2 linked regions of the Chlorogloeopsis sp. ULAP01 genome follow. The main gene of each other region encodes a partner of the protein of the gene in region 2 in a complex. Links are inferred from orthologs where the notes say so. Each region holds a gene or a part of one and is shown on either strand. Other genes may lie near its edges. The genes, in order: dnaG and dnaB.

Region 1 (6,227 bases), on a different replicon or contig from region 2:
GCGGAATTTTCCTGGAGTTTCTGTGCCAACTTTACACGATCGCCATCAGCAGCAAATAGCCATCAATGATTCAATGAGTACTTTGCGATCGCTCATGCAATCTTGTCAGCCACGTTGGGTAAATTCTTGGCAGGCATACCAGTTTCACAAAGAAAAACCTCTTCAACTGAGTAAGGTGAAAAAAATAGGAGTGACAATTCCCCAAACTCTTATTAGTAACGATCCGGACGAAGTGATTAATTTTATCCAATCCTTAGATAAAGTAATATTTAAGCCTGTGTATGGAGGCGCACACACCAAACTAGTCACAGCAGATCATATGGAACCAGAACGATTGAGTTTAGCTCTCAGTGTTTCTCCTGTAACGATCCAAGAATATATTCCAGGTACTAATATTCGTAGCTATGTAATTGATAAGGCAGTTTATGCAGCTGAGATTTGCAGCAGTCAGTTAGACTTTCGCCAAGATATGGAAGCTGAGTTAATCCCCATAGAATTGCCTGCTGGGGTGCAACAACAATGTTTAGATATTGCTCAAGCATTGATGCTAGAGTGGACAGCGATTGATTGGCGTCGTAGGCATGACGGAGAATACTTTTTTCTGGAAGCAAATCCTAGCCCAATGTTTTTGCACTTTGAGCGGCAAACAAGATTTCCCATTACTCAAAAGTTAGTCGAACTGTTGATGCATTAGTAGTTAAGTAGAAGGCAGATGGCAGATGGTAGAAGGAAAGTTTTTTTCATTCGTTATTGGTGTACGCAATTCAGTAAGGGCTACTTAATTAGCTATTTTTCAACACGACTGAAATCCCTGTATTATTTTACTGTTCCCTGTAACCTGTTCCCTTCTAACTACATAAATCCTGCTGATTCATACAAGCGTTTGAGCATTGCCATAATCTTATCACCGTAATCTAACTCTGCTGACCAGCGTCCTGATAGCTGATCTATTAAGGGAGCAACACCGCGTGTAACAAAGCGAAAGCGCGGATCTACTACTTCCTGTACTAAGGGTTCTAAACTAGCGTAAGCTTTTAAGTGTTGAATATGCGCCCTTACACCAACTCTAGCACTTTCAAAAGACGCCGCTTGTGTACCACCACCAATAGTTCCTAAGCCTGCAAAATTATTTTGTTCAGGTTTGATATCATTTCCAAATCGTAAAAACCCAGTTTCTACACACATTTGGCAGAAGGCAATGTCATAGTTTACTCCTTCTATGGCGGCTTCTTCTCGATAGAGTTTTGCTATTTCAGGAAACTGTACTAAAGCATTTTCATTGTTGCTTTTAAGAAATATCTGTAACTGCACTTCCGAAGTATAACCTGGCGACATGACACGATCGATTTGACCAGGACAAATTACTAAATTGGAGCGTAAAGTAACTGTACGAGTCGTATTATCCCAACTAACAGAAATATTAAAATCCCGCAGTTCAATAGCTTTGATATAAACAATTCGTCGATAGGTGATACGACGGATGTTAGATGATTTCGACAGATCTATTCGTAAGCAATCTGCTAAGTCAATCGGAATATAAGCATTACCATTGACCAGTATCCCTTGCTCGGTATACTTTTGCCCGTTAATGTTGATATTGATAGGCGGAAACTTCGGTTCCTGTTCTTCTGCTGAACCAGGATCGATAGTGCGACTCCAAGCTGCTAGTGCATCAGCAATACCAATGGCAAAGTCGCGACGGCGAGATTGCAGCAAAGAGCGATCATCTGGGCTGGATAAAAAACCAACTTGCATCAATAAAGAAGGTACGGTGATTTGGCGACAGAATGCCAAACTGCCCAAACCCGAATTAGTATCAGACTTAACCCCACGATTAGGTAATTGGGGAACGCGACGTAACAATCCTACCAAAAGTAAATCGGCATTAATCTTGCGCTCATCGTTGTTGGCAATATAAAAAACGCTAGCCCCGCGAACTTCCGGGCTGCCAGCCGCATCCGCATGAATTTCTATCGCTACATCACCTCGACGAGCACGAGAGTTTATCCATTGGATAGTTTGTTTGGCACTTAAATCATCAGGAACTGCCAAAACACCAAGATTCCGCGCCCGTAGTTCCGTTACAATTAAATCGCGCAGCAAAATCATTTCCTTAGCTTCGGTTGTACCACCCGCGATCGAGCCTGGATCAAGTTTTCCTGCTTCTTTGCCTCCGTGTGCTGCTGAAATAAAAATACGTCCCATTTTTAATATTTCCTCTCTAAAAGTCAAATGTAATATTTTTTACAGATTATTTTGGATCGGGAACAAGAATATAATAGCCATTAGAAGTCATTAGTCATTTGTCTAAGTTTAAATGACTAATTACCAACGGCTAATAGCTAAGTTATGTATATTCCCCGTTTACACCCAGACACTGTAGAGGAAATAAAACAACGAGTTGATATCTATGATGTGATCTCGGAACACGTTGTTTTACGCAGGCGGGGGAAAGATTTTGTCGGTTTATGTCCCTTCCACGAAGAAAAAACTCCTAGTTTCACCGTTAGTTCCAGCAAGCAAATGTATTATTGCTTTGGCTGTCAAGCGGGAGGAAATGCGATTAAGTTTTTGATGGATTTACACAAGCATTCATTTTCAGAAGTAGTGCTTGACTTAGCACGGCGTTATCAAGTACCCGTGCAAACTCTAGAACCCGAACACAGACAAGAATTTTCCAGGCAACTCTCGGAGCGATCGCAACTCTATGAAATTCTCGCTTCGGCTTCAGCGTTTTATCAACACGCTCTCAAGCAAAGTCAAGGAAAATTAGCTCTTGAATATCTGCGAGAAAAACGCCAACTGACAGATGAAACAATTGGGCAGTTTAATTTAGGTTATGCTCCTGCTGGTTGGGAAACCCTTTATCGTTATTTGGTAGAAGATAAACGCTATCCCGTTCAGCTAGTAGAAAAGGCTGGTTTAATTAAACCCCGCAAAGAAAGCACTGGGTATTACGATGTGTTTCGTGATCGCATTATAATTCCCATTCATGACATGATGGGACGCGCGATCGCTTTTGGTGGCAGAAGTCTGGGAGATGAGCAACCAAAGTATCTCAATTCACCGGAAACTGAACTTTTTCAGAAAGGTAAAACTTTATTTGCACTTCATCAAGCCAAAGCTGGCATTTCTCAACTCGATCAAGCGGTGGTGGTAGAAGGATACTTTGATGCGATCGCTCTCCACGCAGCTGGAATTAACAACGTTGTCGCATCTCTCGGTACTGCCCTCAGCTTAGAGCAAGTGCGTTTAGTATTGCGCTACAGCGACTCGAAACAATTGATACTTAACTTTGACGCCGACAAAGCCGGAACGATCGCCGCCGAAAGAGCGATCGGAGAAATTGCCAACTTAGCATACAAGGGCGAAGTACAGCTTAAAATTCTGAATTTGCCTGATGGCAAAGATGCGGATGAATACTTGCTTGCACGCAGCCCAGAAGATTATCGCCAACTGTTGGCAAGCGCCCCTTTGTGGCTAGATTGGCAAATTCAGCAAATTGTTAAAAATCGGGACTTAAAACAGGCTACTGACTTTCAGCAAGTCTCACAACAATTAGTAAAATTACTGAAAAATATAGAAAATAGTGATACGCTGAATTACTACGTATCTCATTGTGCAGAAATATTAGCTCTGGGCGATGCAAGACTCTTACCCCTAAGAGTAGAAAATCTCATCACTCAAATTGCTCCACAAAATAGCTATAGCTCTCCATCAGCCTATCTTCCTCGTCCAAAACAGCCTAGAATAGCCTCACAATTATTTACACAGGAAAGTAAAAAAACTACACCAACACTAGAAAAAAGTCTTTTAGAACAAGCAGAGGCTTTATTATTGCGAATTTACCTGCATTGTCCCGAACAACGTCAATTTATTACTGACGCCTTAGAAGAGCGAGATTTACAATTTAGCCTTTCCCATCATCGATTTTTGTGGCAACAAATTTTAGAAATTTCATCTGTTCCTTTGGAGCACGAGCTAATATCAACAGTTCAAGATAGATTTCTAGAGTTTCCTGAAGAAATAGAGTTAGTTTCCCATCTGTTTCATCTCAACGAGAAAAGCCAAAAAGAAATTCTGCGCACTCCTCAAGTAGTACAAGCAGCGATCGCTTGTATGGAACGCGTGTTACGAGAAAAGCGGTATCGTCACTTTTTGGAATTGTGGCAGCAAACCGATCCAGAACAGGAGCCAGAGCGCTGGCAATCATATTACCAAGCTTTTTATGCCGAAAAACAGCGCTTACAAGAATTAGATCGGCAACGACTATTTTCTCTGCCAGAGTTATTGTGAGAATGTGTCTGTTGTCAGCTTAGTTGCTGTTTTGCCAAAAATAGAAATAATTTCTATAAAATCCGAAACTGAAAATAGTTGGACTGTAGGTAACAACTACAAAGCAACACACCTCTCTCAAGAGAGGATAAACAACTATGATTCACCATATTTCAATTGCAGTTAAAAATCCTCAACACGTTGCTAGTGTGTTGGCAGAAATTATACGCGGCAAAGCCCTTCCTTTTCCTCCCGTTCCCGATAGTTACATGGTACTAGTAGGAGATGAATTTGGTTCATTAATTGAACTTTACCCCTTGGGTGCGGAACTCATCCCAGATGCATGGCAAGGACAAGCAGGATGCCAAATTAATGAGCATCCTTCTAACTACACATCCGTTCATGCAGCAATTTCTGTTCCCAGTAGTTTAGAGGAAATTGAACAAATTGGCGCACGGGAAGGATGGCGAGTATTGCCGTGTAACCGTGAGGGCATATTCGATGTTATCGAATTTTGGGTTGAAAACCGCCTGATGCTGGAATTTCTGACTCCTGTGATCGCGCCCAAGTACCTCAATGCCTTCAGCCCAGAGCAATTAGAACTGTTTGCAGAGCAATTTGCTATGGCATATGTACGTAAATAATGCAGATCAAGAATAGTTGAGCGGTAGATGCTTGATTTTGTGCCTACCGCTCTTAATTGTTCTTCTACACAAACTTTTTTAGTCTTGTCCTAATACACTCTAAAATCCTACTGTTAGTTAAAATGGAATTACGATCTGTAGGGGCATCCAATCGCTAAAGGTAGACTCCGCTAAAATCTTCTTTTAAAGGCAGATCCACTCAGCTTCCCATACTATTTTCACTCCAATCACGCCTTTAATGGAACTGACTAAATTTATGCGATCGCCTCTACCTGCATTGAGACACTGCCTAAAACTTGAGGAATCTAACTGCAAAAATCCGTGCTGACTCTGCACTACACCTGCACGGCAGACTCGTCAGAATTTGTTATAGATCAGGCTCATTTACAGGTTGCTTGTTAGCAATCTCGCTCATCGCCAGAGAAAACTTAATACTACGGTTCATCGATTATTTTTTTGTATTTTGCGAAGCATGAACTTTTTTCTGATTAGTAAATGTGATAGCATCCGATTAATCATCTAAAATCTATAAAACTATCGGTTTACCGTAGTTTTATAGATGATTCCCTATCAAGAAACGGGTTTGGTTTCCAAGATTGATAATCTGGAAAATAATATTTACCTGAAAAGATCCGATTTCAACGTTATGGGGAACTTCCGAAAACTGTAGCCTTGCCAAAAAATCATCATTGAAGTTGAGTATGCTGCTAACTGATTTGCGAACAATTTACGAGCGCGATCCTGCTGCCCGTAACTGGGTGGAAGTCTTGTTCTGCTACCCTGGACTTCAAGCTCTAATGTTCCATCGAATAGCACATTGGCTGTACAAAAGGGAAATACCTTTTATCCCACGATTTATTTCTCAACTCAGTCGGTTTTTCACAGGCATCGAAATTCACCCAGGAGCAAAAATTGGCAAGGGTGTATTTATCGATCATGGGATGGGAGTAGTAATTGGTGAAACGGCAATTGTGGGCGATCGCGCTTTGATATACCAAGGTGTTACTTTAGGCGGTACTGGAAAAGAAAGCGGTAAACGTCATCCCACTCTAGGTAACAACGTAGTCGTGGGAGCAGGTGCAAAGGTATTGGGTAATATTCAAATTGGGGATCATGTCCGCATCGGGGCGGGTTCTGTGGTGCTGCGCGATGTACCCAGCAATACTACTGTAGTTGGAATTCCCGGACGTATCACTCGTCAAGACAAGCTAAAAACCGATATTTTGGCTCACAATCAGCTGCGTGATGTAGAAGCTGAAGCGATCCGAGCTTTATTTGAACGGGTAAAGGAACTAGAAAAACAAATGG
Region 2 (6,102 bases):
AGGGGAGAAACAGCAGTTGCCACTACGTTTCCCAGCATCCGTTGTTTTAGTGACAGCAAGACGTTAGCGCGTTCATCTGGCAAATATTGGTCTTGTTTGTTGAAAACCAGCATTAATTGCTGATACTCTGCTCTTAGTTGCTGTATTGTTTGAAATTCTGTATCTGTCAAATCGCCGTTTGTGAGGAACAAGACAAAATCAGCTGTCTTTGCTGGTGCTAATGCAGTGGCATCTGAGTTTTCTTCGGCTTGTGCAAACAAAGGCGGTGTCTCTTGCAAGCTGACTGTTTGCCGGATCTGTGGATGCCAGTTAGACTCTAAAACCTGAATCAAAGTGGTTTTACCCACTGACTTGCCACCAGTAACAGCCACAAGAATGTCTTCTCTGTCTAACTCCAAGTACAGCTGGGGTATTCTTTCTCGCAATGTTACTAAAGCTTGGTGATTGTCTGCTTCACTTGCTAGTTGGCTCACCACAACTTCGGCTTTAGCGATCGCATTTTCAACAGTTGCGCGATCTACAGGCATTTCTAGCATTTGCGAATCGTTTTTAGGGCGATTTTGCTTCAATAACCACAAACCGCCACCAACTAGCAACAAACTCATGACACTAAATTCACCTAGCTGCACCATAGAATGATGCAAACTTTGTAACATCCAGAGAGTAAATGTTAGTCCCAGTCCTCCCACTAAGATCGGTCGTTGCAACTTCACAACCATGATTCACCGCGCTTTTTGGATTATTTCTACTTTAGAATAGATCAAAAGCTTACTTCTGGTGGCTTATACAAGCGATACAGCATAACTTTCTTTATATAAATTTGCTTTGCCTTACCAGAGGACTTGCGATCGCAAGTCTGATGATGGACGGTTATTACTACAAAATTGGTAAAAAATAGAAGACATAAAACTGAAAGTAAGATAGGCAGACATAATTAAACTTAAACTACTAACCTTGAAAATACATTCAGCAAGAGGATTTTCCCATCTGCCATCTGCCCTCTGCCATCTGCCTTATCTTCCATCCTCAAGTTCGATAATCACACCTTATTATTTCCTGTATACGTCTGTCAGAATAGAGCTGTAATCTAGAGTAATTAACCTTTCAGCATTGGTGTATTGCCTTAGATTTCAAAATCAGGTTCGTCTGGTTTATAGATTAAGTGATAGGAATGCAGTATGGACAGTAACAACTGGATGCAGCAGTTATTGATGCTCGGTATTGGTACAACTTCTATGGTGGCAGACAAAATACGGGAAGCAAGCGAGCAGATGGTGAAGGATGGCAAGCTTGATCCTGAGCAAGCCAAGGCAGTGATGGATGATATGGTCAAACAGTTAAAATCGGAACAGGGCAACTGGGAAGGCAATATGCAACGGCAGATGCGAAATATGCTGCAAGATTTAGGGGTTGCACGCCAGTCAGAAGTTGATGAACTGCGAGGTAGAATTGACAGGTTGGAGCGTCAAGTGCGTGATTTAGAAAATAAGCTTTGGCGCTAAAAATTTATAATTAATGTTCACCTAACTTAAAATCTCCAATCTAAAATCTAAAATTCAAATTTTCCATAAGGATACGCTTTCTGATTTAAACTAAGTTTTGTCCTACAGGTCATTCTATATATATATCCAGACAACCTAAGTAGGGAGGACTAATTTTGAAAGCGATTTTACTCAGCGTGGGATTCATGCTGGTTTGTGTTGTAGTTTTGGTATTAACGCAAGTTGGCGGTGGCAAACAAGAATCTGCGATCGCTGCCCAGATTACCGAAACGACACAAGCTCCCACTTCTATAACCGAAAATAAAACTCTCATTACAAACATTGCCATGTTCTCATCAGATGAAAATGTCGTGACTACCCCTTCTGGGTTAAAATACGTCGATCTAGTTGAGGGAGATGGGGCGACTCCTAAACCAGGGCAAAAGGTTACGGTTCACTACACTGGTACTCTAGAGGATGGTACTAAGTTTGATAGTTCACGCGATCGCAATCGTCCCTTCGATTTCAAAGTTGGCGTTGGGCAAGTGATCAAAGGCTGGGATGAGGGACTTAGTACTATGAAAGTAGGCGGGCGTCGTCAGTTAATTATCCCCCCAGAGTTAGGTTACGGTGCTCGTGGTGCTGGTGGTGTGATTCCCCCCAACGCGACGCTGATTTTTGATGTGGAGTTGTTGAAAGCTGGTTAGGTATAGCCCTACAGACTGGAAGTCTGGGGCTACACCAGCAAAGCCCACCTCTGTGGGCTAAAATCCTTAGAGACTGCGAAGGCAGTCTTCGTTTGTATAGCCCTACAGACTGGAAGTCTGGGGCTACACCAGCAAAGCCCACCTCCGTGGGCTAAAATCCTTAGAGACTGCGAAGGCAGTCTTCGTTTGTATAGCCCTACTCTTCTAGGGTGAGGGCATTTTGGCTATTAACTACTACCTACTACCTACTAACTACTAACTACTTTCATTAATAATTACTTGGTTTAGCTAAATTTTTAAACTTCGTAAATTGCGGATCGAATAAAAGTTTAACAGTTCCTGTTGGGCCGTTACGATGTTTAGCAATGACTACTTCTGCAATACCTCTTTCAGGAGTATCAGGATTATAATATTCGTCTCTGTAGAGCATTATTACTAAATCCGCATCTTGCTCAATTGATCCTGATTCTCGCAAATCAGATAACATTGGACGCTTGTTAGTACGTGCTTCTACACCTCTACTCAACTGAGATAGGGCAATCACCGGCACAGATAATTCACGCGCTAAACCTTTAATTTTGCGGGTAATTCTAGATAATTCTTGCACGCGATTGTCACCTGCTCCCTCCATTAATTGCAAGTAATCAATCACAATTAGCCCCAAGTTCGTTCCAACTTCTGCTTGCAAACGTCGTGCTTGACTCCGCATTTCTGTAACTGTAATATTCGGTGTATCGTCAATAAAAATTGGCATTTCCGAGAGCATACCAATCGCACGGCTTAAAGGTTCCCACTGAGATTGACTGATACGTCCACTGCGCAAATAACCAGATTCAATTTCTGCTTCGCTTGCTAATAAACGCTGTACCAATTGTTCTTTGGACATTTCCAAACTAAAAATCGCAACTGGTAATTTATATAAAGCGGCAACGTTATAAGCTAAATTCAAGCAGAAGGCAGTTTTCCCCATTGACGGTCTGCCAGCAACAATGATTAAATCAGAAGGCTGGAAGCCACTTGTCATCGCATCTAGATCGTAAAATCCACAAGGGATACCCGGTAAAGCTACACCTTGGTGACGTGTCTCTATTTCTTGGAAAGTATTTACCAAGGTATCAGCAATATGAATTAAACCTGACTGAGGACGTTCTTGGGCGATCGCAAAAACTTTTTGTTCTGCTTGATCGAGGATTTGTGGTAACTCATCTTCTGTTTGATAACCCAACTGAACAATTTCATTACCAGTTTTAATTAACTGACGCCGCAGGTATTTTTCCATCACCAGCATTGCCAAAGCGTCGATGTTAACTGCCGAAACTGTTCTGTCTACAAGGGAAGCTAATTTATTTCTACCACCAACACGAGCAAGCAGATCGTGGTCATTTAACCAACTTGTCACCGCAAGCAAGTCTGTAGGTTTGCCTTGACTGTAAAGACGCAGTGCCGCTTGATAGATATCTTTATGAGCGCTAATGTAAAAAGCTTCTGGTACTAAGCGATCGCTGACTCTGCTAATTGCCTCTGGATCGAGCAATATACCTCCCAGTATTGCTTCTTCTGCTTCGATATTTTGGGGAGGTAGGCGATCGCTGCCTAGCCCTTGAAAATTTAGTTCTTCAGACATATAAAAATTTTAGATTAGAGTAATAATTTATTACTCCTATAGTGCATAATACCAAATTGGCACGCGGGAGTCTGGTTTCAAAATTCTGGAATAGTCTATTCATCATGGTTTTAATCCAAAATCCGTCTTGAAAAGCTTTGAGCCTCCTTGTGGAGGAGCAACGCTTTCGGAGGAAACCTCCCTCCGGGTACTCTAACGAGAACCCGCTTCGCGTGTACGAAGTCGCCACAAGTCGGGGAACCCGCCCAAGGCGCTGCTCACCGCACCCTTACGGGAAGCCACTCCGCGTCTACAAACTTTTCGCAAAATCACGCCACGTGACGCCAGGTGCTACCCTGCGGGAAGCCGCCCGGAGGGCGTCTACACCGCACTGGCTCCGCACCGCACTGGCTCCTTTATGCCGGGAAACCCGTAAAGGCGCAGTGGCTCCAAAATCCACGCATTGGTATTACTTTCACTTCCAATATATAAAGACGTTGCAGTGCAACGTCTCTACAAACCAGAGATATTTTTTGTAAAGAACTAAAAATTGAAAAAACACAGAAGATTGATTCTGTGTTCTCAACTCCACAAAAGTAGATTTTTAGCTGGCTACAACTTGAATGTTGACTGTAGCTGTTACTTCTGAATGTAGCTTAATCTCTGCTTCGTAAGTTCCCAGAATGCCAATATCAGGTATGGTGATACCGCGCCGATCCACTTCAATCCCAGTGGTTTGTTGAATCACATCAGCTACGTCTTGGGTGGTAACTGTACCAAAAATGGCTTCTTTTTCACCAGCTTGCTTGGCAATATTGAAGGTGCCAGCTTTCTCTAAAGCTGCTTTTTGTTCTTGAGCTTGTTGTTTAAGTTCTAGTTGTCTCTGACGTTCTAACTCTCGGCGACGTTCTACTTGCTTGAGAATACCAGGAGTAGCAAAAGTTGCCATACTCTTGGGAATTAAATAATTACGAGCATAGCCGGGTGCTACTTCTACTAAGTCGCCGGATCTGCCCAGCTTTCTGACATCCTGAGTTAAAACTAACTGCACGCGTTTCGCCATTGTTTTTCTTTTTTCTCTGTTGCTTGTAAAATCTCAATATCTTGGGGTTCAGCAAGATAGTTCACAACAAGTGTAGCTTTATCCCCAGGAGCGTTTGCTTATAGCCAATCAACCTAGAGATCCTAGCGAAATATAGGGTGCGATCGCAAGTCTTAAAACTCCTAATTTTATTTATGGGTTCTGACTGTGCTTGCTGCCTCCTGTCTTGAAAATGGGTGTGGGGGAGCCACTGCGGTGGTGAACCAGCACTGCGGGAGGGTTTCCAACGGACAGTTCCTACAACGGGGGAGACCCCCCCAACGGACTGTCCTCCTCCACAGGTGACTGGTGAAAGGGTCTCCCGGCATAAAGCACGTGGCGTCATCTGGCGTGTGTAAGGGTTTAGGGGTGTAGGGGAAGAAATCTGTATAACTACTGCCCAATGCCCTTTTTCATACTTGGTGGTGTACTAAGTTCATAGGGACTACCTTCTGCCGTCTGCCTTCTGCATAGCTGCCTTCTTCATTAAAATCTATCTTTCATTCCTCGCAGGCGGGCAAAGGTTTGCACCGAATCTTTACTCTTAGTTGCTGATTGTAATGCTGGCTGATCCCAACGTAAAAAGGGATTTGTACGTTTCTCAATTTCTAGCAGTGAGGGAACAGTAGCTTCTCCTCGATTGCGATATGCCTTCACTTCATCATATCTTTGCTGTAAGTGGGGATTATTACCATCCACTGTGAGAGCAAATTGTAAATTTTTTAATGTATATTCATGAGCACACCAAACTCGTGTATTCTCAGGCAGAGAACGAAGTTTGCTTAAAGATTCTACCATTTGCGTTGGTGTGCCTTCAAATAAACGACCGCAGCCGCCAGCAAAAAGTGTATCACCACAAAATAATTCTCCTGTCTCTTCTGGGTTCTGAGGAGGGAAGTAGTACGCGATATGAGCGCGGGTATGCCCAGGTACAAAGATTACTTCTGCAACTCTATCTGCAAACTTAACGCGCTCGCCTTCTTGTAAAAATACTTTTTGTCCGGGTATTCTTCCTCGATCCTCTGCTCCACCGTATACTTTCACATCCGGAAACAGTTGTATCAATTCTTTATTGGCACCCACGTGATCTGAATGATGATGTGTGTTAAATATTGCTACTAGATTTAACTTTAATTCATGAAGTTTTTTTAAAACTGGCTGTGCTTGTGCTGGATCGACAACAGCAGCAATATTTTTTTGGCGATCGCCGTACGCGCCCGCCGATGCTGT

Evidence for each region.
Region 1: the proteins of dnaB (region 2) and dnaG are in contact, whole or in part, in a crystal structure (PDB 2R6A), measured with the Geobacillus stearothermophilus proteins. The link is inferred for Chlorogloeopsis sp. ULAP01 from one-to-one orthologs. Residues at the interface, in WP_033016901.1 of Geobacillus stearothermophilus: Ser13, Glu15, Ala16, Gln18, Glu91, Leu92, Asp94, Ala95, Val96, Pro97, Thr98, Ala99, Ala100, Asn101, Tyr104, Tyr105, Ile108; in WP_049624496.1 of Geobacillus stearothermophilus: Lys456, Leu457, Leu458, Pro459, Ala460, Asn463, Ala464, Leu467, Leu535, Leu536, Ile537, Ala538, Gln544, Glu545, Asp548, Tyr549, His552.

What each region holds. Positions count from the first base shown.
Region 1 is NZ_JAUDRH010000008.1:357,369-363,595, reverse strand. The notes cover bases 1,832-4,822. They hold dnaG (DNA primase), read left to right. Parts: upstream 1,832-2,349; coding sequence 2,350-4,296; downstream 4,297-4,822. Other genes in these bases: QUB80_RS18395 (hypothetical protein), read left to right, coding at 4,434-4,822; tftA (hormogonium tapered terminus morphoprotein TftA), read right to left, coding at 1,832-2,205. In the rest of the region: QUB80_RS18410 (MvdC/MvdD family ATP grasp protein), read left to right, coding at 1-694; more of tftA, read right to left, coding at 853-1,831; more of QUB80_RS18395, read left to right, coding at 4,823-4,919; QUB80_RS18390 (hypothetical protein), read right to left, coding at 5,103-5,255; cysE (serine O-acetyltransferase), read left to right, coding at 5,621-6,227. UniProt on the Escherichia coli protein: RNA polymerase that catalyzes the synthesis of short RNA molecules used as primers for DNA polymerase during DNA replication.
Region 2 is NZ_JAUDRH010000001.1:171,330-177,431, reverse strand. Bases 1,635-4,500 are described here. They hold dnaB (replicative DNA helicase), read right to left. Parts: upstream 3,813-4,500; coding sequence 2,457-3,812; downstream 1,635-2,456. Other genes in these bases: rplI (50S ribosomal protein L9), read right to left, coding at 4,396-4,500; QUB80_RS00890 (hypothetical protein), read right to left, coding at 4,102-4,251; QUB80_RS00900 (FKBP-type peptidyl-prolyl cis-trans isomerase), read left to right, coding at 1,658-2,188. Also shown: QUB80_RS00910 (YcjF family protein), read right to left, coding at 1-719; QUB80_RS00905 (phasin family protein), read left to right, coding at 1,179-1,502; more of rplI, read right to left, coding at 4,501-4,854; gloB (hydroxyacylglutathione hydrolase), read right to left, coding at 5,359-6,102. UniProt on the Escherichia coli protein: The main replicative DNA helicase, it participates in initiation and elongation during chromosome replication. Travels ahead of the DNA replisome, separating dsDNA into templates for DNA synthesis.